3 regions of the Streptomyces sp. NPDC089799 genome follow, and region 2 is predicted to be linked to each of the others. Evidence: predicted binding sites of a transcription regulator. Region 2 holds the regulator's gene; each other region holds the start of a gene.
The links. Region 2 encodes HrcA, which represses chaperone genes, less so after heat shock. Its sites were predicted from a motif close to TTNGCACTCNGNNNNNCNGAGTGCNAA; they were not measured.

Region 1: a site for HrcA is predicted at 4,910-4,936, ahead of groES (co-chaperone GroES). Genes of this name have one in related genera too.
Region 3: a site for HrcA is predicted at 7,884-7,910, ahead of groL (chaperonin GroEL). Genes of this name have one in related genera too.

What each region holds. Positions count from the first base shown of each region.
Region 1 is NZ_JBFBGR010000004.1:39,860-49,703, reverse strand. It holds gene AB0O36_RS04870 (LysR family transcriptional regulator) at 1-178, opposite strand, end outside; gene AB0O36_RS04865 (MOSC domain-containing protein) at 268-954, shown strand; gene AB0O36_RS04860 (SDR family oxidoreductase) at 980-1,753, shown strand; gene AB0O36_RS04855 (ester cyclase) at 1,853-2,563, shown strand; gene groL (chaperonin GroEL) at 2,707-4,338, opposite strand; gene groES (co-chaperone GroES) at 4,455-4,763, opposite strand; gene AB0O36_RS04840 (FtsW/RodA/SpoVE family cell cycle protein) at 5,135-6,532, shown strand; gene AB0O36_RS04835 (polysaccharide deacetylase family protein) at 6,529-7,392, opposite strand; gene AB0O36_RS04830 (polysaccharide deacetylase family protein) at 7,585-8,523, opposite strand; gene AB0O36_RS04825 (class I SAM-dependent methyltransferase) at 8,615-9,844, shown strand, end outside.
Region 2 is NZ_JBFBGR010000009.1:92,209-102,052, forward strand. It holds gene AB0O36_RS12080 (DUF3097 domain-containing protein) at 1-664, opposite strand, end outside; gene AB0O36_RS12085 (MBL fold metallo-hydrolase) at 696-1,427, opposite strand; gene hrcA (heat-inducible transcriptional repressor HrcA) at 1,619-2,635, shown strand; gene dnaJ (molecular chaperone DnaJ) at 2,636-3,775, shown strand; gene AB0O36_RS12100 (nitronate monooxygenase) at 3,899-4,987, shown strand; gene AB0O36_RS12105 (16S rRNA (uracil(1498)-N(3))-methyltransferase) at 4,984-5,727, shown strand; gene AB0O36_RS12110 (histidine triad nucleotide-binding protein) at 5,790-6,152, shown strand; gene AB0O36_RS12115 (ribonuclease Z) at 6,230-7,135, shown strand; gene AB0O36_RS12120 (PfkB family carbohydrate kinase) at 7,406-8,497, shown strand; gene AB0O36_RS12125 (PhoH family protein) at 8,624-9,643, shown strand; gene ybeY (rRNA maturation RNase YbeY) at 9,675-9,844, shown strand, end outside.
Region 3 is NZ_JBFBGR010000021.1:80,251-90,094, forward strand. It holds gene AB0O36_RS22990 (extracellular solute-binding protein) at 1-1,091, shown strand, start outside; gene AB0O36_RS22995 (DUF3263 domain-containing protein) at 1,192-1,434, shown strand; gene otsB (trehalose-phosphatase) at 1,729-2,583, shown strand; gene AB0O36_RS23005 (trehalose-6-phosphate synthase) at 2,618-4,072, opposite strand; gene AB0O36_RS23010 (glucosyl-3-phosphoglycerate synthase) at 4,144-5,148, opposite strand; SAM riboswitch class I at 5,313-5,462, shown strand; gene thrC (threonine synthase) at 5,480-6,754, shown strand; gene AB0O36_RS23020 (ubiquitin-like small modifier protein 1) at 6,791-7,069, shown strand; gene AB0O36_RS23025 (cold-shock protein) at 7,513-7,719, shown strand; gene groL (chaperonin GroEL) at 8,073-9,692, shown strand.

The DNA of each region.
Region 1 (9,844 bases), on a different contig from region 2:
CGGTGAGCCGGGTCTCCCGGCCGGCCCGGACCAGCAGCGGGGTGCCCACGGACTGCTCCAGGGCCTTCATCTGCTGGGAGACGGCGGGCTGGGTGCAGCCCAGTTCGCGGGCGGCGGCGGAGAAGGATCCGGTGGCGGCCACGGCGCGCAGGACCCGGAGATGACGTGCCTCGATCACCCTTCGAGCATAAGACCCGCTTTGACGGACGCGCCAGTATCACCTTTATCCCTTTGGGGATCGGTGCGGGCCCGGGTTAGCGTGCTCGCATGCGCGTCCTCTCCGTGAATCTGGGCAAGGCCACCGCCGTGGCGTACACCGACTCGGAGGACGGCATGACCGGCATCGCCAAACGGCCCGTCCCGGGACCGGTCCGGGTCTTCGCCCCCGGCCCCAAGGGCGTCGGGGGCTCCGGCGTGGAGGGCGACGACATCTGCTCCAGGCGCCACCACGGCGGCGACCACCAGGCCGTCTACGCCTACGCCCGCGAGGACCTGGACTGGTGGGAGGCCGAGCTCGGCCGGGAGCTGTCCGGCGGGCTCTTCGGCGAGAACCTCACCACCTCCGGCCTCGACGTGAACGGCGCCCTGATCGGAGAGCGCTGGCGGATCGGCCGGGAGGTGGTGCTGGAGGTGGCCTCCGCCCGGATCCCGTGCCGGACCTTCCAGGGCCACCTGGACGAGCCGGGCTGGGTGAAGCGGTTCACCCAGGTCGGGCGGCCCGGCGCGTACCTGCGGGTGATCCAGGAGGGGCACGTCTCCCCCGGCGACCCGGTCGAGGTCCTGCACCGGCCCGGCCACGAGGTGAGCGTCGGTTTCCTGTTCCGGGCGTACACCACGGAACGGCACCTGCTGCCGCGGATCCTGGCGGCCGGCGAGGCGCTGGAGCCGGAAGCCCGCGACAAGGCCCTGGCCTACGCCGAGAAGCACGGGAGTGGCACAGCCGCGCGGAACTGACCCGCCGGGCGGCTAGGTTGCCCCCATGACGACTGCGCTGATCACTGGATCCACGGCGGGCATCGGCGCCGCCTTCGCCCGCAGGCTCGCCGCCCAGGGGCACAACCTGGTGCTGGTCGCCCGCGACACCAAGCGGCTGCGCGAGCAGGCCACCGAGCTGCACGACCGGCACGGCATCGAGGCGGAGGTGCTCTCCGCCGACCTGTCCACCGAGGAGGGCATCGGCGCGGTCGAGGCCCGGCTCGCCGACCGCACCCACCCGGTGGACCTGCTGGTCAACAACGCCGGGTTCGGGAACAAGGGCCGTTACCTGGAAGTTTCCATGGCCGACGAGCTGACCATGCTCAAGGTGCACGTCGAGGCGGTGCTGCGGCTGACGTCGGCGGCGACCGCGGCGATGCGCTCGCGCGGACGCGGCGGCGTGATCAACGTGGCCTCGGTGGCCGCGTTCGTACCGCGCGGGACGTACGGGGCGAGCAAGGCGTGGGTGGTGCAGTTCACCCAGGGCGCGGCCCGGGACCTGGCCGATTCGGGGGTGCGGCTGATGGCCCTGTGCCCGGGGTTCGTCCGCACCGAGTTCCACCAGCGGGCGGGCATGGGCACCGACAACATCCCCGGCTGGATGTGGCTGGACGCGGACAAGCTGGTGGCGGAGGCGCTGTCGGACCTGGCGCGCGGGAAGACGGTGTCGATCCCGGACCCGCGGTACAAGGCGCTGATGGGCCTGGTGAAGCTGACGCCGCGCGGGCTGCTGGGCGGGGTGTCCTCGCGGACCGGCCGGAAGTACGGACCGCAGTAGGCCGACGCGCAGCCGATGCGCGGCAGGCCGACGCACGGCAGGGCCAAACGGGCGTACCGGAATAAAATGGATGTGCCCCTTCCAGCCCGGGAGACCGCCATGACATTCGTACAGATAATCGATTACAAGACGCGCCGCTACGGGGACCTCTCCGACCTCATGGACCGGTACGTCGCCCAGAGCCAGGGCAGGCGGACGGTCACGCACAGCATGATCGGCCAGGACCGCGAGGACATGGAGCACTACGTCGACGTGGTCGAGTTCCCCTCGTACGAAGACGCCATGAAGAACTCTCAGCTCCCGGAGACGGACAAGATGTTCCAGGAGATGATGGCGCTCTGCGACGGCATGCCGACCTTCACCAACCTGGACGTGGTCCGCGACGAGCAGCTCAACAAGCACCTGGTGAACCGGGTGTTCACGGACGCCGCGATGCACGGCAACATGGCCGTCTTCGAGGAGTGCTTCGACGCGAACTACATCGACCACGACTCGGGCAAGACCGAGTCCACCGTCATCGGACGGAACGCGATGCGCGCGGACATGGAGAAGTGGCGTGCCGCCTTCGACATGACCTTCGAGCCGATGGCCCAGCTCGCCGAGGGCGAGTTCGTCACCACCGTGTGGAAGTGGCACGGAACCCACAAGGGCGAGTTCATGGGCGTCGCCCCGACGGGGAAGACGTACGAGATGACGGGGACCACCACCTTCCGCTGCACCAACGGCATGCTCACCGAGGGCTGGTGGAGCTACAACGTCGGTGAACTGCAGCGTCAGATGGACACGATGGGCACTCCGTACGAGTCCTGAGACACGGGTCCTGAGCGACAGGCCATGAGGCACGGGACCTGAAGACACGGGACCGGAGACACGGGACCGGAGACACGGGAAGGCCCCGCTCCGAGCGCGGAGCGGGGCCTTCCTGTTGCCGTGCGGCGATCGCGGGGACGCGATCAGTGGCTGTGGCCGTGACCGTGGCCGTGACCGTGGCCGTTGGCCTCCTCCTCGGCCGGCTTCTCGACGACCAGGGTCTCGGTCGTGAGCAGCAGGGAGGCGATGGAGGCGGCGTTCTCCAGGGCGGAGCGGGTGACCTTGACCGGGTCGATGACGCCGGCCTTCACCAGGTCGCCGTACTCGCCGGTGGCGGCGTTGAAGCCCTGGCCCTTGTCGAGCTCGGCCACCTTGGAGGTGATGACGTAGCCCTCGAGGCCGGCGTTCTCGGCGATCCAGCGCAGCGGCTCGACGGCGGCCTTGCGGACGACCGCGACACCGGTGGCCTCGTCGCCGTCCTTGCCCAGGTTGTCGGCGAGGATCTTGGAGGCGTGGACCAGAGCGGAGCCACCACCGGAGACGATGCCCTCCTCGACCGCGGCGCGGGTCGCGGAGATGGCGTCCTCCAGACGGTGCTTCTTCTCCTTCAGCTCCACCTCGGTGGCGGCGCCGACCTTGATCACGCACACGCCGCCGGCCAGCTTCGCGAGGCGCTCCTGGAGCTTCTCGCGGTCCCAGTCGGAGTCCGTGGCCTCGATCTCGGCCTTGATCTGGTTGACGCGGCCGAGGACGTCCTCGGAGTTGCCGGCGCCGTCGACGATCGTGGTGTCGTCCTTGGAGATGGTCACGCGGCGGGCGGAGCCCAGCACGTCCAGACCGGCCTGGTCGAGCTTGAGGCCGACCTCCTCGGCGATGACGGTGGCACCGGTGAGGGTGGCCATGTCCTGCAGCATCGCCTTGCGGCGGTCACCGAAGCCCGGGGCCTTGACGGCGACGGCGTTGAAGGTGCCGCGGATCTTGTTGACGACGAGGGTGGAGAGCGCCTCGCCCTCGACGTCCTCGGCGATGATCAGCAGCGGCTTGGAGCCACCGGCCTGGATGACCTTCTCCAGCAGCGGCAGGAGGTCCTGGATGGAGGAGATCTTGCCCTGGTTGATCAGGATGTAGGGGTCCTCGAGGACGGCCTCCATGCGCTCCTGGTCCGTCACGAAGTACGGGGACAGGTAGCCCTTGTCGAAGGCCATGCCCTCGGTGAACTCGAGCTCGAGACCGAAGGTGTTGGACTCCTCGACGGTGATGACACCGTCCTTGCCGACCTTGTCCATCGCCTCGGCGATGAGCTCGCCGACCTGCTGGTCCTGCGCGGAGAGCGCGGCCACGGCGGCGATGTCGGTCTTGTCCTCGATCGGGCGGGCGGTGGCGAGGAGGTCCTCGGAGACCGCCTTGACCGCGGCGTCGATGCCCTTCTTCAGGGAGGCCGGGGAAGCACCGGCGGCGACGTTGCGGAGACCCTCGCGGACCAGCGCCTGGGCCAGCACGGTCGCGGTGGTGGTGCCGTCACCCGCGATGTCGTTGGTCTTGGTCGCCACCTCCTTGACGAGCTGCGCGCCGAGGTTCTCGTACGGGTCGTCGAGCTCGACCTCGCGGGCGATCGTGACACCGTCGTTGGTGATGGTGGGGGCGCCGAACTTCTTGTCGATGACGACGTTGCGGCCCTTGGGGCCGATCGTCACCTTGACCGTGTCGGCAAGCTTGTTGACGCCGCGCTCGAGGGCGCGACGGGCGTCCTCGTCGAACTTCAGGATCTTCGCCATGGGAGCGGTTCAGCCCTCTCGAAAAATCTGGGGTTTAACGAACCGCGCCCCTCGCCGCCCGTCACAACAGCGGGGACCAGGGGCGCAGCTCAGAAGCATCTTCTGCTTCGGGTGAATTACTTCTCGACGATCGCGAGCACGTCGCGAGCCGAGAGGACGAGGTACTCCTCGCCGCTGTACTTCACCTCGGTGCCGCCGTACTTGCTGTACAGCACGATGTCGCCGACGTTCACGTCGAGCGGCAGACGCTGGCCGTCCTCGAAGCGACCCGGGCCCACGGCGAGGACGACGCCCTCCTGGGGCTTCTCCTTCGCGGTGTCCGGGATGACCAGGCCGGAGGCCGTGGTCTGCTCGGCGTCGAGCGGCTGGACCACGATGCGGTCCTCGAGCGGCTTGATGGCAACCTTGGAGCTGGCGGTCGTCACGATCCGACCTCCCCCTTCGGAGATCTCACGGGGTTAACTGTCTGAGGTGGCGACCAGGTGGATCCGTCGTCGCGGGTGCCGGACCTGCCCGTCGCTGTGTTGGCACTCACCGGTGGCGAGTGCCAGGCCCGAGACTATTCCGGCGATTAGCACTCGGTCAAGCGGAGTGCCAATTCGCGCCGCGCGGCGTTGCGGAACACCGGGTTTCGGCCGCGCTACGGCGATTCCGCGCCGCGCGCACCGGCGACGGCAGGCAACCATGAGGAGCACATCGTCGTCCTAGACGATATGAAGACAATCCGCCCCATTGCCTCGCGGACCACGCGGACCACGCGGTTCTCGCGGACCCCGCGGACCGCACCGGGCTCCCCGTGCGCGGACTGAGACCCTCGGCGCCGGCGGGCGCCCGCCGCCGCACCGAGGCCCTGCTGCTCGCCCTGGTCGTCGGCGTGACCGTCCTCGGATACGTCAACGCCGGTCTGGGGATGAACGGCGAGCCGCCCGCCGGCGTCGCCCGGTTCGCGGTCAGCATGGCCCTGCTGTCCCTGGTGGCACACCTGGGCGTACGGCGGTTCGCGGCCTGCGCCGATCCCCTGATCCTGCCGCTGGCCATGCTGCTCACGGGGCTCGGACTGGTGCTGCTGCACCGGCTCGACCAGGCGTACATCGACCGGTACGGCGGCGAGGCGAACGCCCCCGGGCAACTGCTGTGGACGGTGATCGGCGTGGCGGCCTGCGTGGCGGCGGTCGCCCTCCTGCGCGACCACCGCTACCTCCAGCGGTTCATCTACCTCACCATGACGGTCGCCCTGGTGCTGCTGATCGCCCCGGCGTTCTTCGGCGCCGACACCTACGGCGCCAAGCGGTGGATCTTCATCGGGCCGTTCTCGGTCCAGCCGGGCGAGTTCGTGAAGATCATGATCGCGGTCTTCTTCGCCGGCTACCTGGTCGTCCACCGGGACACCCTCGCCCTGGCCGGCCGCCGCTTCCTCGGCATGCAGCTGCCCCCCATGCGCCAGCTCGGACCGATCGTCACCGTGTGGGTGCTGGCCATGCTGGTGCTGGTCTTCGAACGGGACCTGGGCACCTCGCTGATCTTCTTCGGCGTCTTCGTGGTGATGCTCTACGTCGCCACCGAGCGCACCAGCTGGATCGTCTTCGGCGCACTGATGGCGGCGGTGGGCGCGTTCGTCGTCGGCTCCACGGAGCCGCACGTGAAGAACCGGGTCCAGGCGTGGCTCAACCCGATGGCCATCTTCCTCCCGCCGGACCAGCGGCCCCCCGGCCTGACCTCGGACCAGTCCGCACAGGCCCTGTTCAGCTTCGGCACCGGCGGCATCACCGGCACGGGGCTCGGCCAGGGCCACCCCGAACTGATCAAGTTCGCCGGCCGGTCGGACTTCATCCTCACCACGGTCGGCGAGGAACTCGGCCTGGCCGGGGTGATGGCGGTGCTGGTCATCTACGCCCTGCTGGTCCAGCGGGGGCTGCGGATGGCCCTGGGCTCCCGGGACCCGTTCGGGAAGCTGCTCGCCGTCGGCCTGTCCGCGGCGCTCGCCCTCCAGGTCTTCGTGGTGGCGGGCGGCGTCACCGGCCTGATCCCGCTGACCGGGAAGGCCCTCCCGTTCCTGGCGAAGGGCGGATCGTCCCTGCTCGCCAACTGGATCATGATCGCCCTGCTGCTCCGGATCAGCGACAGCGCCGAACGCCAGCGCGAGGCGGACGCGCGGAGCGTGCCGGAACCGGCGGGGGTCCTTGCCGGGACCTAGAGGTAGTCCTCCAGGCGGCCTATCGTGAAGCCCTGTTCCTGGATCTTCCGGAGCATCCGGGTGGTCATCTCCGTCTCCGTGGTGCCCTTGAGCTCGGCGGGGCCACGGAAGTGGGCCAGGATGATGTCGCCCGGCTTGAGGGCGGAGCCCTCCGCGTACTGGAGGTTCCTGATCTGCATCGACGCCCGCCACAGGACCACCGCCTCCGCACCGCAGTCCTTCGCCGCGCGGAGGGTGTTGTCGTTGTAGTTGCCGTACGGCGGGCGGAACAGGCGGGGACGGGTGCCGAAACGGGCCGCGAGGCGGTCCTGCTGGCCGCAGATCTGGGCCTTCTGCGCCTCGTAGGAGAGGGTCCGCATGTTGGGGTGGCCGAGCGTGTGGTTCTGTATCCCGCTGCCGTTGCCCTGGTCGCGCAGCTGCGCGAAGTGGTCGTATCCCGGCGAGGCCACGCTGTCCGTCAGGAACATGGTGATCGGGAACTTCAGGTCCGCCGCCATCCGCAGGAAGCGCGGGTCCCGTTCGGCTCCGTCGTCGAAGGTCAGGAAGACGGTCTTCTGCCCGGCGGGCAGGGGTATTCGGTCGACCACCGGGACCCGCCCCGGTGCCGCCTTCGGCAGCACCGGCTTCCGCTCCGGCTTCGGGGCGAATTCCAGCGGGCGGGAGAGTCCCCAGTGCCGGTACGCATCGGAGGACGCGGACGGCTTCGCGGACGGGGCCGGGGAGGTGGGGCCGCCGGACGGGCCGCCGCTGTGGGCCTCGCCCGTCGCCTTGCGGCCCAGCCGTTCGATGGGGTCCACGCTCTCCCCGCACCCGGAGAGGGTCAGCGCCAGCGCACCCACCGCCAGCAGTCCGGCCGTCAGGCGGCGCGCCGTACGGGCCGAAACGATTCCGCGGAGCGGCGGGGCCGCGCCGTCGCGGCGGGGGGTGCTCGACATCTGGGATGACCCTCTGCTTCCCGATGGGATCGGTGGGATCGGTGGGGTTCCGAACGGTCCGGAGCCGTTCGCTTCGGACCGGGTCCGGCCCGTGAACCCGGGCCTCCGGGGCGGCGGTTAGAGGTAGTCCTCCAGGCGGCCCACCGCGTAGCCCTTGTCCGTCACGGTCTTCATGACCTGACGAATCATGTCAGGCATGGTGCCCTTCCAGTCCTCCCGCCCCCGGAAGTGCGTGAGGATGATGTCGCCGGGGTGGACGTCCCGGTCCCACTCGCGGTAGTCCATCCGGTCGGGGAACACCTCCTCGTTCCACAGCGGAACGTGCTTGATGCCGCAGGACGCGGCCGCGCGCAGGGTGTCGTCGTTGTAGTTGCCGTACGGCGGGCGGAACACCGTCGGGCGCTTGCCGAAGCGCTTCTGGATGTTGTCCTGCTGGCCGCAGATCTCCTGCCGCTGCTTCTCGTAGGAGAGGGCCGGCATGTAGCGGTGGTTCAGCGTGTGGTTGTTCAGGGTGACGCCCGCCGCCTGCATCTCCTTGAAGTACGGGTAGTTGTCCCGCACCAGGTAGTCGCTGAGGAACGCGGTGTAGGGGATGTCGAGTTCCTTCATCATGCGGAGGAACTCGGGGTCCTTCTCGGCGCCGTCGTCGATGGTGAGGAAGACGACCTTCTCCTCGGTGGGGATGGTGGTGAACACCGGAGGCAGGCCCTCGTGGTCGTCGACCTCGAAGCCCTCGCGGGTCTCGATCTCCGGCTTGTGCTTCGGGGCGGCCGGGGCGATCAGCGGCGGCTTGGCGAGCCCCCACCTCTTCACCGCGGCGAGCCGGGCCATCTCCTTCTGCTTGGCCAGGGCCGCCTGGTTGCCGGGCGCGCCGGCGGCGCCGGCCTCGCTGCCCGCCTTCGGCTTCCCCGGCTTGGTCGGGGTCTTGTCCGCCTCGGACGAGCCGCAGGCGGTGCCCAGGGCGGCAACCAGCAGCGCGGCCAGCGCCACCCCGAACCGACCGCGCGAACCCACGCCACGACGGGCATTTTGTTCCTTTTTTCCTACTAGCTGCATAGCTTGGCATATTGTCAGCAGCCGGTACGACGCCCCGGCCGACACCACGGCCCGACCCCGCACCTTCCATCGACTGGCGCACAATGAGCCGGTGAACCAGCACGATTTCGCCGCCCTGCTCACCCCCGGGGGCCGCGCCCTCCTCGACTCGCTGCGCGACTACGACCCCGCCCGGGAGCTCGCCGTCGCCACCCGGCTGCGCCGCGAGCACCCGGCCGAGCTGGTGTCCGCGGCACTCGGGCAGGCCCGGCTGCGGCAGCGCGCGGTGGCGAAGTTCGGCGCCGAGGACGCGTACCGCATGTACTTCACGCCCGGCGGGGTCGAGATGGCCACCCGGGCGAGCGTGGCGGCGTACCGCGCGGAGCGGTTCGCCGCGCTCGGCGTCCGCCGCCTCGCCGACCTGTGCTGCGGCATCGGCGGGGACGCGATCGCCCTGGCCCGGGCCGGCATCGAGGTCCTGGCCGTGGACCGCGACCCGCTGACCGCCGCGGTCGCCCGCGCCAACGCCGCGGCGCTCGGGCTGGAGGGGCTGATCGAGGTCCGGGAGGCGGACGTGACGGAGGTCGACCTCACCGGCTTCGACGCCGTCTTCCTCGACCCGGCCCGGCGCGGCGGCAGGGGCCGCACCTTCGACCCCGAGGCGTACTCACCACCGCTGTCCTGGGCCGTGCGGGCCGCCCGTACGACGCGCTGCGCGGCGATCAAGACGGCTCCCGGAATCCCGCACGAGGCCGTCCCCGCCGAGGCGGAGGCCGAGTGGATCTCCGACCAGGGGGACGTGAAGGAGGCTGTGCTGTGGTTCGGCACCACCCCCGGCGCGTTCCGGTCCACCCTGCTGCCCGGCCCGCACTCGCTGTGCCCCCCGCGGACGCTGCCCGACCCCGAGCCCGGTCCGGTCGGGCGCTGGCTCTACGAGCCCGACGGCGCGGTGATCCGCGCCCACCTGGTCTCCGAGGTCGCGGCCGGCCTCGACGGCGGGCGGCTGATCGACCCGACCATCGCCTACGTCACCGCCGACGAGCTGCGTCCCACCCCGTACGCGACGGCGTACGAGATCTCCGACGTGCTCCCGTTCAACCTGAAGAAGCTCAAGGCGCTGCTGCGCGAGCGCGAGGTCGGGGTGCTGACCGTGAAGAAGCGGGGCTCGGCGATCGAGCCGGAGGAGCTCCGCCGGAAGGTGAAGCCGCAGGGGCGGAACGCGGCGACCGTGTTCCTGACCCGGGTGGCCGGCGCACCGGCCATGCTCATCGGCTCGCCTGCTCCGGCGACTGCTCCTGCGCCCGGTCCGGCTCCGGCTCCGGCTCCGGCTCCGGACTCTGAG
Region 2 (9,844 bases):
CGCCCGTCTTCCAGTCCTGGCCCGGCGGGACGACCGGCCAGGCCGGGATGCCCAGGGCGGACGGCTTCACCGCCTGCCAGACGTCCACGTACGGGTGGCCCACCACCAGGACGTCCGGGACGGCGGACACCTGCGCCGCCAGGCGGGACTCCTTCGAGCCGGGGACCAGGTGGTCCACCAGGACGCCCAGGCGGGCGTCCGGCGCGGGGCCGAACTCGGCGACGATCGCCGGGAGGTCGTCGATCCCGGAGAGGTACTCGACGACCACGCCCTCGATCCGCAGGTCGTCGCCCCAGACCCGCTCCACCAGCTCGGCGTCGTGCCGGCCCTCCACGTAGATGCGGCCCGCCCGGGCCACCCGGGCCCGCGCCCCCGGGACCGCCAGCGAACCCGAGGCCGTCCGGGCCGGGGCCGCCGGCGCGCGCGAGGGGCGGACCAGCGTCACCACCGCGCCGTCCAGCAGGAACCCGCGCGGCTCCAGCGGGAACACCCGCCGCTTGCCGAAGCGGTCCTCCAACGTCACCGTGCCGGCCTCGCAGCCCACCACCGCCCCGCAGAAGTCCGTACCCGCCACCTCGACCACCAGATCGGGCTCGGCCGCCACCTCCGGCACCGGCTTCGGGCGCTTCCACGCGGGGGTCAGATCGGGGGAGTACTCACGCATCCGGCCGAGGGTAGGGGCACCCGCCCGGAGATCAAGACGACACGCCGAAGCGCTCGGCCAGTGTGGCGCGCTGGGCACGCACGAAGGCCGCGTCCACCACCGCCCCGTGGCCGGGCACGTACAGCGCGTCCTCGCCGCCCAGGGCGAGCAGCCGGTCCAGGGCCGCCGGCCACTGCCGGGGCACCGCGTCCGGGCCCGCCGACGGTTCCCCGGACTCCTCCACCAGGTCCCCGCAGAAGACGACCTCCCGGCCGCCGCCGGGCACGAACACCGCCAGGTCGTGGCGGGTGTGCCCCGGCCCCACGTTGGCCAGGAGCACCTGCACCCCGCCGAGTTCGAGGGTCCATTCGCCCGACACCAGGTGCCGGGGGGCCGTGAGCAGCTCCGCCGACCCGGCCGCGTCCTCCTCCGGCAGTCCGTGGCGCACGGCGTCCCCGCGCAGTTCCTCCCGGCCCGCCGGGCCGCCCAGCAGTCCGTCCAGTCCGACCGCGCCGAAGACCTCCGCCCCGGCGAACGCCGACGCGCCCAGGACGTGATCGAAATGTCCGTGCGTGAATGCGATATGGGTCACTCGGCGGCCGGTCAGCCGCTCGGCCCGAACCCGCAGTCCCGCACCCTCGCGGACGCTCGACCCGGGGTCCACCAGCAGCACCGCGTCGTCCCCCACAACCAGCCCCGCGGTGCAGTCCCAGACCGGGAGACGCAGCCGTCCGGCGCGTCCGGTCAGCCGTTCCCAGCCCGCCTCTTCCCATCGCACGTCCATGGCGCGACGCTACCGTGACGGGCCGCGCGGGCGAGGACCCGACGGGCGGGCGTGACGAGCGCCGCGACGGGCTCCCTTGCCTCGGGCACACCTGCCCGCCGTACACTGACCGGGGGGATCTCTGGCACTCGTACCGCGTGAGTGCCAATCACGGACCGCAGTAGGACGCTCACAGCTGGAGGTGGCACGCGATGCTCAGCGAACGGAGACTCGAGGTGCTGCGCGCCATCGTCCAGGATTACGTCGGGACGGAGGAGCCGGTCGGCTCCAAGGCGCTCACCGAGCGGCACAAGCTCGGCGTCTCGCCGGCCACCGTCCGCAACGACATGGCCGTGCTGGAGGAGGAGGGCTACATCGCCCAGCCCCACACCAGCGCCGGCCGGATCCCCACCGACAAGGGCTACCGCCTGTTCGTCGACAAGCTGGCGGGGGTCAAGCCGCTGTCGACGCCCGAGCGCCGCGCCATCCAGAACTTCCTCGACGGGGCCGTCGACCTCGACGACGTCGTCGGCCGCACCGTCCGGCTGCTCGCGCAGCTGACCCGGCAGGTCGCCGTCGTCCAGTACCCGTCGCTGACCCGCTCCACCGTCCGGCACGTCGAGCTTCTCCTGCTGGCCCCGGCCCGCCTGATGCTCGTCCTGATCACCGACACGGGCCGGGTCGAGCAGCGCATGGTGGACTGCCCCTCGCCGTTCCCCGAGCAGTCCCTGGCGGACCTGCGGGCCCGGCTCAACGGCAAGGTCGTCGGCCGCCGCTTCGCGGACGTGCCGCAGCTGGTGCAGGACCTGCCGGAATCCTTCGAGGCCGAGGACCGGGCGACGGTCCAGACGGTCCTCGCCACCCTCCTCGAAACGCTCGTCGAGGAGACCGAGGAGCGGCTGATGATCGGCGGCACCGCCAATCTCACCCGCTTCGGACACGATTTCCCCCTGACCATCAGGCCGGTGCTGGAAGCACTGGAGGAGCAGGTCGTGCTCCTCAAGCTGCTCGGCGAGGCCAACGAGTCGGGGATGACCGTACGCATCGGCCACGAGAACGCCTACGAAGGACTCAACTCCACGTCCGTCGTCTCGGTCGGCTACGGTTCGGGCGGCGAAGCAGTCGCCAAACTCGGCGTGGTCGGCCCGACCCGCATGGACTACCCCGGAACGATGGGAGCGGTACGCGCAGTGGCACGTTACGTCGGACAGATCCTGGCGGAGTCGTAAGTGGCCACGGACTACTACGCCGTACTCGGCGTGCGCCGCGACGCATCGCAGGACGAGATCAAGAAGGCGTTCCGCAAGCTCGCCCGTGAGCTCCACCCGGACGTGAACCCCGATCCCAAGACGCAAGAGCGTTTCAAGGAGATCAACGCCGCGTACGAGGTGCTGTCGGACCCGCAGAAGAAGCAGGTCTACGACCTCGGCGGCGACCCGCTGTCCGCCTCCGGCGGCGGCGGTGGCGCGGGTGGCTTCGGAGCGGGTGGCTTCGGCAACTTCTCGGACATCATGGACGCCTTCTTCGGGCAGGCGTCCCAGCGCGGTCCGCGCTCGCGCACCCGGCGCGGCCAGGACGCGATGATCCGCCTGGACCTGGAGCTGGACGAGGCCGCCTTCGGCACGACCAAGCCGATCCACGTGGACACGGCGATCGTCTGCACCACCTGCTCCGGCGAGGGCGCCGCGCCCGGCACCTCCGCGCAGACCTGCGACATGTGCCGCGGCCGCGGCGAGGTCTCCCAGGTCACCCGGTCCTTCCTCGGCCAGGTCATGACCTCCCGCCCCTGCCCGCAGTGCCAGGGCTTCGGCACCGTGGTCCCGACCCCGTGCCCGGAGTGCGCCGGCGACGGCCGGGTCCGGTCCCGCCGCGACCTGACGGTCAAGATCCCGGCCGGTGTGGAGAACGGAACCCGGATCCAGCTGGCCGGCGAGGGCGAGGTCGGCCCCGGCGGCGGCCCGGCCGGTGACCTGTACGTGGAGATCCACGAGCTTCCGCACCCGGTGTTCCAGCGGCGCGGCGACGACCTGCACTGCACCGTCACCCTCCCGATGACGGCGGCCGCGCTGGGCACCAAGTGCCCGCTGGAGACGCTCGACGGCATGGAGGAGGTCGACATCCGGCCCGGTACCCAGTCCGGCCAGTCGATCCCGCTGCACGGCCGCGGCGTCACCCACCTGCGCGGCAACGGGCGCGGCGACCTGATCGTCCACGTCGAGGTGCAGACCCCGGCCAAGCTGGACGCCCAGCAGGAGGACCTGCTGCGGCAGCTTGCCAAGCTGCGCGGCGAGGAGCGCCCGATGGGCCAGTTCGCGCCGGGCCAGCAGGGCCTGTTCAGCCGGCTCAAGGACGCCTTCAACGGTCGCTGAGCCGCCTCCCGCCGCCGCGGCGCCCCCCGCCGCGGCGCGGTGCCTGGCCGGTTGCGCAACCGGACTATGCCAGGCGAATGGAACGATTCGGCGCGGTGCGGGGGACGTGGCACGATGCAACTCATGTCCTCCGCACCGAACGGTCTCCACCAGTACCCGATCGTGCAGGCCCCCATGGCGGGCGGAGCGTCCTGCCCGCCCCTCGCCGCCGCCGTCTCCGAAGCCGGCGGGCTGGGCTTCCTGGCCGGCGGCTACAAGACCGCCGACGGCATGTACCAGGAGATCAAGCTCCTCCGCGGGCTCACCCGGCGGCCGTTCGGCGTCAACCTGATCCTCCCGCAGTACGGGCACACCGACCCGGCGGCGGTCGAGGTCTACCGGGGCCAGCTGGCCGGCGAGGCCGGCTGGTACGAGGTCTCGCTCGCCGCGGAGGACACCGCGGGCACCACAGACGACGCCTACGACGCGAAACTGGCCATTCTGCTGGAGGACCCGGTCCCCGTCGTCTCCTTCACCTTCGGGTGCCCCTCTGCGGCCGCCCTCACCGCCCTGCGCCGGGCCGGTACGTTCACCATGGTCACGGTCACCTCGGTCGCCGAGGCCCGGGCCGCCCAGGACGCCGGTGCCGACGCCCTCTGCGTGCAGGGCATCGAGGCGGGCGGCCACCAGGGCACCCACCGCGACGACCCGAAGGCCGACGGCACCGGCACCGGCCTGCTCGCCCTGGTCGGCCAGGTGCGGGAGGCGGTGGCGCTGCCCCTGGTCGCGGCCGGCGGACTGATGCGCGGCTCGCAGATCGCCGGGGTGCTCGCGGCCGGCGCGGTCGCGGCCCAGCTCGGCACGGCGTTCCTGGCCTGTCCCGAGTCGGGGGCGCACGCCCTGCACAAGAAGGCGCTGACCGACCCGCTGTTCCCCCGTACGGAACTCACCCGGGCGTTCTCCGGCCGCCCCGCCCGCGGTCTGGTGAACCGGTTCATGCGGGAGCACGGGCCGTATGCCCCGGCCGCCTACCCCCAGGTCCACCATCTGACCTCCGGGCTGCGCAGGGCCGCGGCGGAGGCCGGTGACCCGCAGGGCATGGCACTGTGGGCGGGCCAGGGGCACCGGCAGGCGCGTTCGCTGCCGGCCGGGCAGCTGGTGGAGGTCCTGGCGGCCGAAGTGGCCGAGGCGCAGAGCGCGTTGCAGGTGGTACGGAGAAGGAGTACGTCATGACGGCCCCGGTGTTCGTGGTCGAGGAGGTCCCGGCGGGACCGCGGTTCGTGCTGGACGGGCCGGAGGGCCGGCACGCGGTCTCGGTGAAGCGGCTGGAGCCCGGCGAGGCGGTGGTCCTCACCGACGGCCGCGGCGGCTGGGCGGACTGCGTGGTGACCGCGGCCGAGGGCAAGGACCGGCTGCACGTCGACGTGGCCGGGGTCCGTGCCGAACCGGAGCCGCCGGTGCGGATCACGGTGGTCCAGGCGCTGCCCAAGGGCGACCGGGGCGAACTGGCGGTCGAGACCATGACCGAGACCGGGGTCGACGCGGTGGTGCCGTGGCAGGCCGCCCGCTGCATCACCCAGTGGCGCGGCGACCGGGGCGCCAAGTCCCTCGGCAAGTGGCGGGCCACCGCCCGGGAAGCCGGCAAGCAGTCCCGCCGGGTCCGGTTCCCCGAGGTGACGGAGGCCCTGTCCACCAAGCAGGTGGCCGCGCTGCTGGCGGAGGCGGACCTGGGCGTCGTCCTGCACGAGGACCGGGAGCACCCCTCGGAGGCGCTCGCCACGGCGGAACTCCCCGCCTCCGGCTCGATCGTCGTGGTGGTCGGCCCCGAGGGCGGTGTCTCCCCTGAGGAGCTGGCCGTGTTCGCGGAGGCCGGTGCCCGGCCGTACCGGCTGGGGCGCTCGGTGCTCCGCACGTCCACGGCGGGCACCGCCGCGGTCGCGGTGCTGCTGGCCCGTACCGGCCGCTGGGCGTGACCCGCCGGATACCATGCGGGCGTAGTGATCATTGAGGACCGGGAACACGGGAGGCGACGGCCATGGCCGGGGAACCGCAGGCGGACTGCCTGTTCTGCAAGATCGTCACGGGTGAGGTGCCCGCGACGATCGTCCGCGAGACCGACACCACCGTCGCCTTCCGCGACATAAACCCCCAGGCTCCGACGCACGTGCTGGTGATCCCCAAGGTGCACTTCCGCGACGCCGCGGAGCTCGCCGCCGGCGACCCGCAGGCCATGGCGGACGTACTGCGCGAGGCCGGAGAGGTCGCCGCGCAGGAGAAGCTCGACGAGCACGGCGGCTACCGGATCGTCTTCAACACCGGCGCCGGCGCCGGCCAGACGGTCTGGCACACGCACGCCCACGTGCTGGGCGGCCGCGGCTTCAACTGGCCGCCCGGATAGCAACCGACCGGGGCGCGGCACCGGCCGCGCACCGAAAAGGAATGGCCGCAGTACCGGAACCGGCGTAGGAATCAGGCATGTCCGCACGTGAATTCGTCGTCCTCGGCACCGCCAGCCAGGTGCCCACGCGTCACCGCAACCACAACGGCTACCTGCTGCGCTGGGATGGCGAGGGCATCCTCTTCGACCCCGGAGAGGGCACCCAGCGGCAGATGCTCCGGGCCGGCGTGGCCGCGCACGACATCAACCGGATCTGCGTCACGCACTTCCACGGCGACCACAGCCTCGGCCTCGCCGGGGTGATCCAGCGGATCAACCTCGACCGGGTCCCGCACCCGGTCGCGGCCCACTACCCGGCCTCCGGCCAGGCGTTCTTCGACCGGCTGCGGTACGCCACCGCCTACCGCGAGACCGTCCTGCTCGACGAGGAGCCGGTGACCGGGGACGGAGTCCTGGCCACCGGCCCCTCGTACGTGCTGGAGGCCCGCAGGCTCTCCCATCCGGTGGAGTCCTTCGGCTACCGGATCACCGAGCCCGACGGCCGCCGGATGCTGCCCGAACTCCTCGCCCGGCACGGGATCACGGGCCCGGACGTCGGCCGCATCCGGCGCGAGGGCGTGCTGAACGGCATCACCCTGGAGCAGGTCAGCGAGGAGCGGCGCGGGCAGAGCTTCGGATTCGTCATGGACACCGGGCTCTGTTCCGGCGCGGCCGAACTCGCCCAGGACTGCGACATGCTGGTCATCGAGTCCACCTTCCTCGACGAGGACGAGAACCTCGCCGTGGAGCACGGCCACCTGACGGCCGGCCAGGCCGCCGGCATCGCCCGCGACGCCGGCGTCCGGCACCTGGTGCTCACCCACTTCTCGCAGCGCTACGGCGACCCCGCGGAGTTCGAGCGCCAGGCCCGCCGGGCCGGCTTCGAAGGGGACCTCACCATCGCCGCCGACCTCATGCACGTCCCGTTCCCCAAGCGGGGCTGACCTTCCTCGCCGGAACCCCTGCCGGAATCCCCACCGGAGTCCCGGTCGCGCGGGGTTCCGGGTGCGTCGGGGACCTGCGGGACGGGCATCACCGGGGTGACGTGGGACACACTGGGTTTGCGCCGTCGGCGGGCGGGCAGGACTGACAGCTTTCACCGAGGAGGGGGAGCCGAAGTGACCGGTCGGAGCAGCAGAGACGGATCCCACGCGGCCCCGCGCGAATCCCACGCGGCCCCGCGCGGCTCGCACGCGGTCCCGCGCGCGGCCGCCCTGGACCCGCTCGCGGCGCTGCGCACCCCGCAGGACCCCGACTGCGACGTGTTCCTGACCGGCAGCGTCTTCCTCGACATCATCTTCACCGGCCTGGACTCCGCCCCCGTGATCGGTACGGAGTCCTGGGCGCGCGGCATGGGCTCCAGCCCCGGCGGGGTGGCCAACATGGCCACCGCCCTGGCCCGCCTCGGGCTGCGCACCTCGCTGGCCGCCGCGTTCGGCGACGACCACTACGGCGAGTACTGCCGGGACGCCCTCGAACAGGGCGAGGGCATCGACCTGTCCCTGTCCCGGACCGTCCCCGGCTGGCACAGTCCCGTCACCGTCTCCATGGCCTACGACGGCGAACGCACGATGGTCTCGCACGGGCACGAGGCCCCTCCGCCGGACGGCACCGGCGCCGTACCGGACGGCCCCCCGCGCGCCCGGGCCGCGGTGGCCTCGCTGGCCCCCGGCCGCCGCGCGGGGTGGATCGCGGAGGCCGCCCGCGGCGGGGCCAGGGTCTTCGCCGACGTCGGATGGGACGAGAGCGGGGTGTGGGACCCGGACGCCCTGGTGGACCTGGAGCACTGCGAGGCCTTCCTGCCCAACGCCGGGGAGGCCATGCGCTACACCCGGACCGACTGTCCGCGCGCCGCGGCCCGGGCGCTGGCCGAGCGGGTGCCGATCGCCGTGGTCACGCTGGGTGCGGAGGGTTCGTACGCGGTGGACGGCCGGACCGGGGAGACGGCGGAGATGCCGGGCATCACCGTCGACGCCCTCGACCCGACCGGTGCCGGCGACGTGTACGTGGCCGGCTTCGTCACCGGGACCCTGGCCGGCTGGCCGCTCGCCGACCGGCTGGCCTTCGCCGGCCTGACCGCCGCCCTCTCGGTGCAGGAGTTCGGCGGCTCGCTGTCCGCCCCGGGCTGGGAGGAGGTCGCCCACTGGTGGCGGTCCAGGCCCGAGCATCCGGCGCGGTACGCCTTCCTGGAGGGCCTGCTCGGCGAGGAGCTGCTCGGGCGGGCCGACGGGCCGCCCGCCGTGCCGGCCGGGGCCTCGGTGCGCCGGCGGGCGGTGCCCACGATCGGGTTCCGGCACTCCGCGTAGCCGGTTGTCCGGCCGGTGGAAAACCTCTCGGGCATCACCCGGGTGCGTCGTACCCTTGGTACTCCAGAGGTCGTCGACTGGCGAGACCCCGCAACGGGAGGTATGTGCAGGCCACAGGGCCGGCCCATGACGCAGACACCCACAGACCGGACCCCGCTCCTGCCGGGGCAGGCACGCGCCGAGTTCAGCGTTCCGGCCAAGCACCCGATGGTCATGGTGCTCGGCTCGGGAGACTCCCTGCTGCGCGTGATCGAGAACGCCTTCCCGCAGGCCGACATCCATGTCCGGGGAAACGAGATCAGCGCGGTCGGCGACGCCAAGGACGTCGCCCTGATCCAGCGCCTGTTCGACCAGATGATGCTGGTGCTCCGCACCGGGCAGCCGATGACGGAGGACGCAGTGGAACGGTCGATCGCGATGCTCCAGGCCAACGAGAACGGCGGCGGCGCGGCGGAGACCCCCGCCGAGGTGCTCACCCAGAACATCCTGTCCAACCGCGGCCGCACCATCCGCCCCAAGACGCTCAACCAGAAGCGGTACGTCGACGCGATCGACAAGCACACGATCGTCTTCGGCATCGGCCCCGCCGGTACCGGCAAGACCTACCTCGCCATGGCCAAGGCGGTCCAGGCCCTGCAGTCCAAGCAGATCAGCCGGATCATCCTGACCCGGCCCGCCGTCGAGGCGGGTGAGCGGCTCGGCTTCCTGCCCGGCACGCTCTACGAGAAGATCGACCCGTACCTGCGCCCGCTGTACGACGCGCTGCACGACATGCTCGACCCGGATTCCATTCCGCGGCTCATGGCGGCCGGCACCATCGAGGTCGCCCCCCTCGCCTACATGCGCGGACGCACCCTGAACGACGCGTTCATCATCCTCGACGAGGCGCAGAACACGAACCCCGAGCAGATGAAGATGTTCCTCACCCGGCTCGGCTTCGACTCCAAGATCGTCGTCACGGGTGACGTCACCCAGATCGACCTTCCCGGAGGCACCAAGTCCGGCCTCCGCCAGGTCCGGGACATCCTGGAGGGCGTACCGGACGTGCATTTCTCGTTGCTCACCTCCCAGGATGTCGTCCGGCACAAGCTCGTCGGCCGTATCGTCGACGCGTACGAGCAGTACGACAGCCGAAACGGGCTGTGACTTTTCAACGAGAGTAGAGCCGAACAGCACCATGTCGATCGACGTCAACAACGAGTCCGGAACCGAGGTCGACGAGCAGGCGATCCTCGACATCGCCCGCTACGCGCTCACCCGGATGCGGATCCACCCGCTGTCCGAGCTGTCCGTCATCGTCATCGACGCCGACGCGATGGAGCAGCTCCACATCCAGTGGATGGACCT
Region 3 (9,844 bases), on a different contig from region 2:
TCTACTCCTGGTCGCAGGTGGACGCCAAGGTCGCCGAGATGGTCAAGGCCGGCCACGCCCCGGACATCGCCCAGATCGGCGCCTACGCCGACTACGCGGCCGACGGCAAGCTCTACCGCGCCGACGAACTGCTCTCCGTCCGCACCGAGGCGGACTTCCTCGGCCCGCTCGCCGAGGCCGGCATGATCGACAAGGTCCAGTACGGCCTGCCGTTCGTGGCCAGCACGCGGCTGCTCTTCTACAACAAGAAGCTCTTCGCCGACGCCGGCATCACCGCCAAGGCCGACTCCGCCAAGGCCGGCGGTGCCGGGTGGCAGCCCAAGACCTGGGCGGACCTGGCGGCGGCCGCGAAGAAGCTCAAGGCGAAGGGCGTGAAGACCCCCTTCGCGCTGCCGCTCGGCCGCGAGGAGGCCCAGGCCGAGACCATGCTGTGGCTGCTCGCCGGCGGAGGCGGCTACACCGACACCGAGGAGCGGTACGCCATCGACTCCACGGCCAACGTCCGCACCTTCGAATGGCTCCGCGACGAGCTCTACGGGCAGGGCCTGACCGGGCCCGTCGAGCCGGGCAAGCTGGACCGGCAGGCCGCCTTCGACGCCTTCACCGACGGCCAGGCCGGCATGCTCAACGGGCACCCCGCCCTGATGAAGCAGGCCGAGGCGAAGGGCCTGGACTACGGCATGGTGCCGATGCCCACCGTGGACGGCGAGCCGCACTCCACCATGGGCGTCGCGGACTGGGTCATGGCCTTCCGCAACGGCCACCGCAAGGAGGCCGGCAAGTTCCTGGACCACCTGTTCACGGCCGAGAACGTCACCCGCTTCACCGAGACCTACGGTCTGCTGCCCGCCACCAACAGCGGCTACCGCGCCATGGAACGCGGCACCGGTGACAACAGCCGGCGGCTGCGCACCTTCCTGCCCGCCCTGCCCACCGCCCGCCTGTACCCGGTGAACAAGAAGTCCTGGGCGGCGGTGAGCGAGGACGTCAAGCAGAGCATCGGCTCCGCCCTGCGGCCCGCCCCCGACTCCCCGGCCAAGACCCTGGAGGACCTCGCGGCCAAGGCCCGGGGGGCGGACGGCACCCGCTGACGGGACCGCTGACGGGCCCGCCGGCGCTGCCGGCGGCCCTGCGGACGGCCCCGCCGGCAGGGCCGTCCGGGTGTCGGCGCCCGGCGATATGTTGGACGGTATGACCACCGACGACCGGCAGCCCCTCTCGGAACGCGAAGCCGCCGTGCTCGCGTACGAGGGCCGCAGCTGGCCCGGTCCGGGCGCGAAGGAGCGGGCGATACGCGAGGGCCTCGGCATGACCCCGGTCCGGTACTACCAGCTGCTGAACGCCCTCATGGACGACCCGCGTGCCCTCGCCCACGCCCCGGCGACCGTCAACCGCCTCCGCCGCATCCGCGACGCCCGCCGAGCCCGCCGCTGAACCCACCCGGTGTGGGCAGCCGTCCCGGCCGGTGTGGGCAGCCGTCCCGCAGGGCGATGGGGGTCCCCCCTGTTCGAGCGAAGTCGAGAACGTGGGGGTGGGGGTCCCCCCGGACGGAGTCTGGGGGAGGTGGGCACACCGGGACCCCGGTCCCGCGCGGGCGCGCGAGCCTCCCCGCACTCCGGTCCGGCCCCAGCCCGGACCCTGCCCAGCCGAGGCCCGCTCCGCGCGGAGGCGAACCGCATCCCGGCGAACCCCGGGCGGAGCCCATCGCCCCCCGGTAGGGTCGACCGCATGGGGAGCCGCAGCCAGCCGCCGCACGACCTGCCGATGCCCGTCACCGCCGCCGGACGCGAGGGCCTGGACGCCCTCCTCCGCGCACCCCGCAGATCAGTCGTCGCCCTCGACTTCGACGGCACCCTCGCCGACATCGTTCCCGACCCCGACCAGGCCCGCGCCCACCCCGGCGCCCTCCCGGCACTGTCGCAGCTGGCCCCGAAGGTCGCCTCCGTCGCGGTGATCACCGGCCGCCCGGCCGGGGTCGCCGTCCGCTACGGCGGCTTCGCCGGGGCACCCGGCCTGGAACACCTCGTGGTGCTCGGCCACTACGGGGCGGAGCGCTGGGACGCGGTCAGCGGCAACGTGCAGACCCCCGCCGAGCACCCCGGCGTGGCCGCCGTACGCGCCGAGCTGCCCGGCTACCTCGACTCCATCGGCGCCTGGCAGGGCACCTGGATCGAGGAGAAGGGCCGGGCCCTGGCCGTCCACACCCGCCGCACCGAGGACCCGTCCGCCGCCTTCGCGGCCCTCCGCGAACCCCTCGACGAGCTGGCGCGCAAGCACGGCCTGATGGTCGAGCCCGGCCGCGCCGTCCTGGAGCTCCGGCCGCCGGGTACGGACAAGGGCGTCGCCCTGACCGAATACCTCGCCGAGGTCGACGCGGAGGCCGTCGTCTACGCGGGCGACGACCTGGGCGACCTCGCCGCGTACGCCGCGGTGGAGAAGCGGCGCGCCGACGGCCGCCCCGGCCTGCTCGTCTGCAGCGGCTCGGCGGAAGTCCCCGAACTCGCCGCCCGCGCCGACCTGGTCCTGTCCGGCCCCGCCGAGGTCGCCGCCTTCCTCGCGTCCCTCGCCCACGCCATCGCCTGACGGCACGGCCGTCCGGCCGTCCGGCCGGGACCGGCTACGACTGCGCCTCGCGCAACGCGTCCAGCTGGGCGCGGAACCATGCCGCGGGAGGAAGCGCCGTCGCCGCCGCGGCGAGTCGCTTCGTGCGCTCGGCGCGCTCGCCGGCCGGCATGGACAGCGCCTCGTGCAGGGCCCGTGCCGTCTCCGAGACGTCGAACGGGTTCACCCCCAGCGCGTCCTCGCGCAGCTCCATGTACGCGCCCGCACCCTTGGACAGCACCAGCGCGCACCCCTGCTCCGAGACCACCGGGATCTCCTTGGCGACCAGGTTCATGCCGTCCCGGAGCGGGTTGATCAGCGCGACGTCGGCCATCCGGTACGCCGCCAGCGACCGTGCGAAGTCGTCCTGCACCGAGACCAGGACGGGCCGCCAGTCCGCCGTGCCGAACTCCGCGTTGATCTCCCCGGCCAGCCGGGACACCGCCGCCGTGTAGTCCCGGTAGACCGCCAGGTCCTGCCGGGAGGGGTAGGCCGAGGCCAGGTGCACCACCCGGTCGTGCCACTCCGGGTGCGTGGCCAGCAGTTCCCGGTAGGCGAGCAGGCCGCGGAGGATGTTCTTGGACAGCTCGGTGCGGTCCACCCGGACGATGGTCTTCCGGTCGCCGACCTCCGCGCGCAGTGCGGCCAGCCTGTCGTCCACCTCCGGCCGGTGGGCCAGCTGCCGCAGCTCCTCGCCGTCCACCCCCAGCGGGTACGCGGCCGCCCGGGTGCTGCGCCGCGGGCCCGGGTACCGGCGGTGGTCGACCCCGCGCCAGGGGTCCCCGGTGGGCGAAAGCCCCCACGCCACCCCGGTCGCGCTGTCGATCTGCGCGCTGTTGACGAACGCGGACACCCACACGCCGGTGTGGAATCCCAGCTCGTCGGCGCCGAGCAGGCCCCACAGCAGTTCCTCGCGGATGTCCTCGGGGAGCATCCGCATCTCGTCGGAGGTCGCCCACGGCGTGTGCGTGAAGTGGGAGATCCGCAGGTCGGGGCGGAGCTCCCGGAGCATGCCCGGGACCAGCGACAGCTGGTAGTCCTGCACCAGCACCGCCGCGCCCCCGTCGGCCTCCGCCGCCAGCGCCTCCGCGAACGCCCGGTTGTACGTCCGGTACGACTCCCAGCGGCGCCGGAACTCCGCGTCGAAGACCGGCTCGTGCGGGACGTCGTACAGCCCGTGGTGGGTGAACCACAGCACCGAGTTCGAGATGCCGTTGTACGCGTCGTGGTAGACGTCCGGGTCGATGGCCAGCATGCGGACGCCCGGTTCGGACACGCCCCGGCGGACCGCCTCGCGGTCGCCCTCGCTCAGGGCCGCGCAGATCCACAGCGCGTCCGGCTGCCCGTCGAGCGCGGCCGACAGGCCGGAGACCAGACCGCCCCCGCCGCGCCGGGCGCCGAGGGTGCCGTCCGCGGAGAGGTCGTACGAGAGCGGGCCGCGGTTCGCGGCGACGAGCAGCGGGGAAGACATGCGGCGAACCTAGCCCGGCCCGGGGTCGCTCAAACGTCCGTTGCGCCGGGTTGCGGGTGATGTGGCCGCCGTCACGCGACGCGGCGGGACGCGTACTCCTCGATCTCCGCCATCGGGGGCCGCTCCTCGGTGTCCACCGGGTAGGTGTGCGGCACGAAGCCGTCCGGGCCGCGTTCGAACTGGGTCAGGGCGGGCCGGACCAGATGGCCGCGGGAGAGCCGCACCTGGGCGGTGCGGTAGATCGCGGCGGCCATCCGGCCCAGCGCGCGGCCGTCCTGGTGGCGGTGGAGCCGGACGCCCACGTCGACCTGGGCGAGGGCGTCCAGGCCGGCCGTGTGCAGCGCGTCGACGAGGAGCCCGAGCTCCACGCCGTAGCCGACCGGGAAGGGGAGGCGTTCCAGCAGGGACCGGCGGACCGCGTACTCGCCGCCCAGCGGCTGTACGAATCCCGCCAGCTGCGGCCAGTGCAGGTTGAGCAGGGGGCGGGCCACCAGCTCGGTCACCCGGCCGCCCTGCTCGGCCCCGCCGGGACGGCCGTCACCCGCTCCGGGACCGGCGTCACCCGCTCCGGGACCGGCGGTGCCGAGCGGGCGGTCGTACATCGCCTTGACGAACTGGATGCCCGGGTCGGTCAGCAGCGGGCCGACGATCCCGGAGACGAAGACGGAGGAGAAGTCGCGCAGGTCGGCGTCGACGAAGCAGACGACGTCACCGGTGGTGGCCAGCAGCGAGCGCCACAGCACCTCGCCCTTGCCGGGCAGCGCGGGTATCCGGGGCAGGACCTCGTCCCGGTGCACCACCCGGGCGCCGGCCTTGGCGGCGACCTCGGCGGTCCGGTCGGTCGAACCCGAGTCGACCACCACCAGTTCGTCCACCAGCGGGACGGGCCGTCCGTCGATCAGGTCGCGCCGGATCACCTCGACGATCTCCCCGACGGTCGCCTCCTCGTCGAGTGCGGGCAGCACCACGCTGACCGTCGTCCCGGCTGCCCGCTTGGCGGAAAACAGCTGGTCGAGCGGCCTGTCGTCGGCGGACCAGGAGCGGTCTGCCAGCCAGCGCTCCACCTCTTGCAGCACTCCGGTACTCCCCAAACGTGATCCATCTCGCGGTTCGGACAGCTGTCTCAGCCACCCGCACCTTCGGTTACAGTCTTGAACAACGCGTCGGACCCTCGCATGCCGGGGGTGCCGCGCAGACAAACGCCCGGGTGCGCCATAGAGCGCGCGGCCCGGAGCCATACCGCTCATCCAGAGGGGCAGAGGGAAACGGCCCGTTGAAGCCCCGGCAACCCTCCAGTCGGTTCTCGCGACTGCGTCACGCAGCGAGGTCCCCGGCTAGGGAAGGTGCCAAATCCGTCTCGTGGCGAAGTGCGCCACGAGGAAGATGAGGAGAAAGGGCCTCGCCATCATGGCTGCACAGACTGTTGCCACCTCTGTCGATCTCGGACCCGCCGCCGCGCTTTCCTGTCGTGAGTGCGGCACCCGCTTCGAGCTCGGTCCCATCTTCGCGTGCGTCGAGTGCTTCGGCCCGCTCGAGGTTGCCTACGACCTGCCCGCCGGTGACCCCGAGGCCCTGCGTGCCGCGATCGAGGCCGGCCCCAACAACATCTGGCGCTACGCCCCGCTGCTGCCGGTCCCGGCCGATGTGGCGGAGAAGCCGAACCTGAACCCGGGCTTCACCAAGCTCGTGGACGCCGAGAACCTGGCCAAGGAGCTGGGCGTCACCGGCAAGCTCTACGTCAAGGACGACTCCGGCAACCCGACGCACTCCTTCAAGGACCGCGTCGTGGCGATCGCCGTCGAGGCCGCCCGCGCCTTCGGGTTCACCACCCTGTCCTGCTCCTCCACCGGCAACCTGGCCGGCGCCGTCGGCGCCGCGGCCGCCCGTTCCGGCTTCCGGTCCTGCGTGTTCATCCCGCACGACCTGGAGCAGGGCAAGGTCGTCATGGCCGCGGTGTACGGCGGCGACCTGGTCGGCATCGAGGGCAACTACGACGACGTCAACCGCTTCTGCTCCGAGCTCATCGGCGACCCGCTGGGCGAGGGCTGGGGCTTCGTCAACGTCAACCTGCGCCCGTACTACGGCGAGGGTTCGAAGACCCTGGCGTACGAGATCTGCGAGCAGCTCGGCTGGCAGCTGCCCGACCAGATCGTGATCCCGATCGCCTCCGGCTCGCAGCTCACCAAGATCGACAAGGGTCTGCAGGAGCTCATCAAGCTGGGTCTGGTCGAGGACAGGCCGTACAAGATCTTCGGTGCCCAGGCCGAGGGCTGCTCGCCCGTCTCCACCGCCTTCAAGGCCGGTCACGACGTGGTCCGCCCGCAGAAGCCGAAGACCATCGCCAAGTCCCTGGCGATCGGCAACCCGGCCGACGGCCCGTACGTGCTCGACATCGCCCGCCGCACCGGCGGCTACGTGGAGGACGTCAACGACGACCAGGTCGTCGAGGCCATCAAGCTGCTCGCGCAGACCGAGGGCATCTTCGCCGAGACCGCGGGCGGCGTGACCGTCGGCGTGACGAAGAAGCTCATCGAGAACGGGCAGATCGACCCCACGCTGACCACCGTCATCCTCAACACCGGTGACGGCCTCAAGACTCTCGACGCGGTCGCCGGGGACACCGGCCAGACCGCCGTCATCCGCCCCAGCCTGGACGCGTTCCGCACCGCCGGCCTGGCCTGACCACCCCCTACGCACTACCGGAAAGGCAGTGTCGCCATGAGCGTCAACGTCCGCATCCCCACCATCCTGCGCACCTACACCGGCGGCCGGGCCGAGGTTCCCGCCGAGGGCGCGACCCTCGCCGAGGTCATCGACTCCCTGGAGCAGAGCCACCCGGGTATCGCCGCGCGCGTCCTGGACGACCAGGGCAAGCTGCGCCGTTTCGTGAACGTCTACGTCAACGACGACGACGTGCGCTTCGAGGGCGGGCTGCAGACGGCGACGCCCGACGGTGCCGGCGTCTCCATCATTCCGGCCGTCGCGGGCGGTTGCTGACCTTCCGTACGGCCTTCCGCACGGGCTTCGGCATTGCCTTTCGCCGACTCTTCGGTAGCTGACACGCGCAACCCTGAATTGCCCCTTCCGCAAAAGCGGAGGGGGCAATTCTGCTTGGTTGGGCGCGGTAGAGTTGGGGAAGCCCCCTCCGCTGTTCTTGCCCGCTGCATATGAACGGGCGCCTCCATGGTCGACATCGGGCCAATGTGCGTGTGCGATATGGGGCTTTGGCGCGTTCTGTCCGGTCCGTGTTGCCCGAGAGAATGCCAAATTTTCCGGCTATTTCGACCTTTCATCATGTCCGGATTTCTCGTCGGAATGACCTGTTGCAGACAGCTCCGGTGCAGATACATTCAGCCGCGGTCGACGCGTTCCAACGCAAGTTCTGACCCGGGACCGCGAAGTGCGTTCCTGCGCAAGGGCCAGTAATAGGGGAGTTAGACATGGCTCAGGGCACCGTCAAGTGGTTCAACGCGGAGAAGGGCTACGGCTTCATCGCGGTCGACGGTGGTGCGGATGTGTTCGTCCACTACAGCGCCATCCAGATGGACGGGTACCGCACCCTTGAAGAGGGTCAGCGGGTCGAATTCGAGATCTCGCAGGGCCAGAAGGGCCCGCAGGCCGACATGGTCAAGCTCGCGCAGGTCTGATCCAACGGCGTTCGACCACCGAAGGCGTACCCCGAGGGGCCCGCATCCCGGACAGGGATGCGGGCCCCTCGCGTGTCCGCCGGCCCCTCCCGGTCCTCGCCGGCCCGCTCACCTGCACCTTCTCGCCGGGTTGTCGCCGCGTTGTCCGGAGGTCGCCGGACTCGCTTGCACTCGTGGGGGTCGAGTGCTAATCATTGGCGTTAGCACTCTCCGGGTGAGAGTGATAAAGACGAGGACCGGGTCGGTGAGGCCCGCAGGGCCGGCGGGAAGGAACCGCCGGGCAGGCAGGCCGTCCGTCGCGGGCGCCACACGGTCCGAAGGCAATCCACCCCAGTCCGGGAGGACCACTTCACATGGCCAAGATCATCGCGTTCGACGAGGAGGCCCGGCGCGGTCTTGAGCGTGGCATGAACCAGCTCGCCGACGCCGTCAAGGTCACCCTTGGCCCCAAGGGCCGCAACGTCGTCCTTGAGAAGAAGTGGGGCGCTCCCACGATCACCAACGATGGTGTGTCCATCGCCAAGGAGATCGAGCTGGAGGACCCGTACGAGAAGATCGGCGCCGAGCTGGTCAAGGAAGTCGCCAAGAAGACGGACGACGTCGCCGGCGACGGTACGACCACCGCGACCGTTCTGGCCCAGGCCCTGGTCCGCGAGGGCCTGCGCAACGTGGCCGCCGGCGCCAACCCGATGGCCCTCAAGCGCGGCATCGAGAAGGCCGTCGAGGCCGTCTCCGGCGCCCTGCTGGAGCAGGCGAAGGATGTCGAGACCAAGGAGCAGATCGCTTCCACGGCCTCCATCTCCGCCGCCGACACCCAGATCGGCGAGCTCATCGCCGAGGCCATGGACAAGGTCGGCAAGGAAGGCGTCATCACCGTCGAGGAGTCCAACACCTTCGGTCTGGAGCTCGAGCTCACCGAGGGCATGCGCTTCGACAAGGGCTACATCTCGGCGTACTTCGCGACCGACATGGAGCGCATGGAGGCGGCGCTGGAGGACCCCTACATCCTCATCGTCAACTCCAAGGTCAGCAATGTGAAGGACCTCCTTCCGCTGCTGGAGAAGGTCATGCAGTCCGGCAAGCCGCTGCTGATCATCGCCGAGGACGTCGAGGGCGAGGCCCTGTCGACCCTGGTCGTCAACAAGATCCGCGGCACCTTCCGCTCCGTCGCGGTCAAGGCCCCGGGCTTCGGTGACCGCCGCAAGGCCATGCTCGGCGACATCGCCATCCTCACCGGCGGCACGGTCATCTCCGAGGAGGTCGGCCTCAAGCTGGAGAACGCGGGCCTGGACCTGCTCGGCCGCGCCCGCAAGGTCGTCATCACCAAGGACGAGACCACGATCGTCGACGGTGCCGGTGACAGCGACCAGGTTGCCGGTCGCGTCAACCAGATCCGCGCCGAGATCGAGAACTCCGACTCGGACTACGACCGCGAGAAGCTGCAGGAGCGCCTGGCGAAGCTCGCCGGTGGCGTCGCCGTCATCAAGGCCGGTGCCGCGACCGAGGTCGAGCTCAAGGAGCGCAAGCACCGCATCGAGGACGCCGTTCGCAACGCGAAGGCGGCCGTCGAGGAGGGCATCGTCGCCGGTGGTGGCGTGGCCCTGCTGCAGGCCTCCTCGGTCTTCGAGAAGCTGGAGCTCGACGGTGACGAGGCCACCGGTGCCGCTGCCGTCAAGCTGGCCCTGCAGGCCCCGCTGAAGCAGATCGCCGAGAACGCCGGCCTCGAGGGCGGCGTCGTGGTGGAGAAGGTCCGCAACCTGACCCCGGGCCACGGCCTGAACGCCGCCACCGGCGAGTACGTCGACCTGATCGCCGAGGGCATCATCGACCCGGCCAAGGTGACCCGTTCCGCGCTGCAGAACGCGGCCTCCATCGCGGCCCTGTTCCTGACCACCGAGGCCGTCATCGCCGACAAGCCGGAGAAGGCCGCCGCCGCTCCGGGCGGCATGCCGGGCGGTGACATGGACTTCTGATCGACGCCTCCGGGCCCGATCAGCCGTTCCTGACCGAGGGCGGTATCCCCAATCCGGGGATACCGCCCTCGGGCGTTCCCGGGCATTTCCGGGTGTCCGGGCGGGCGCCTTCCTCTATTTTGGGCATAAGGAATCGCTCGATTCGTATGCCT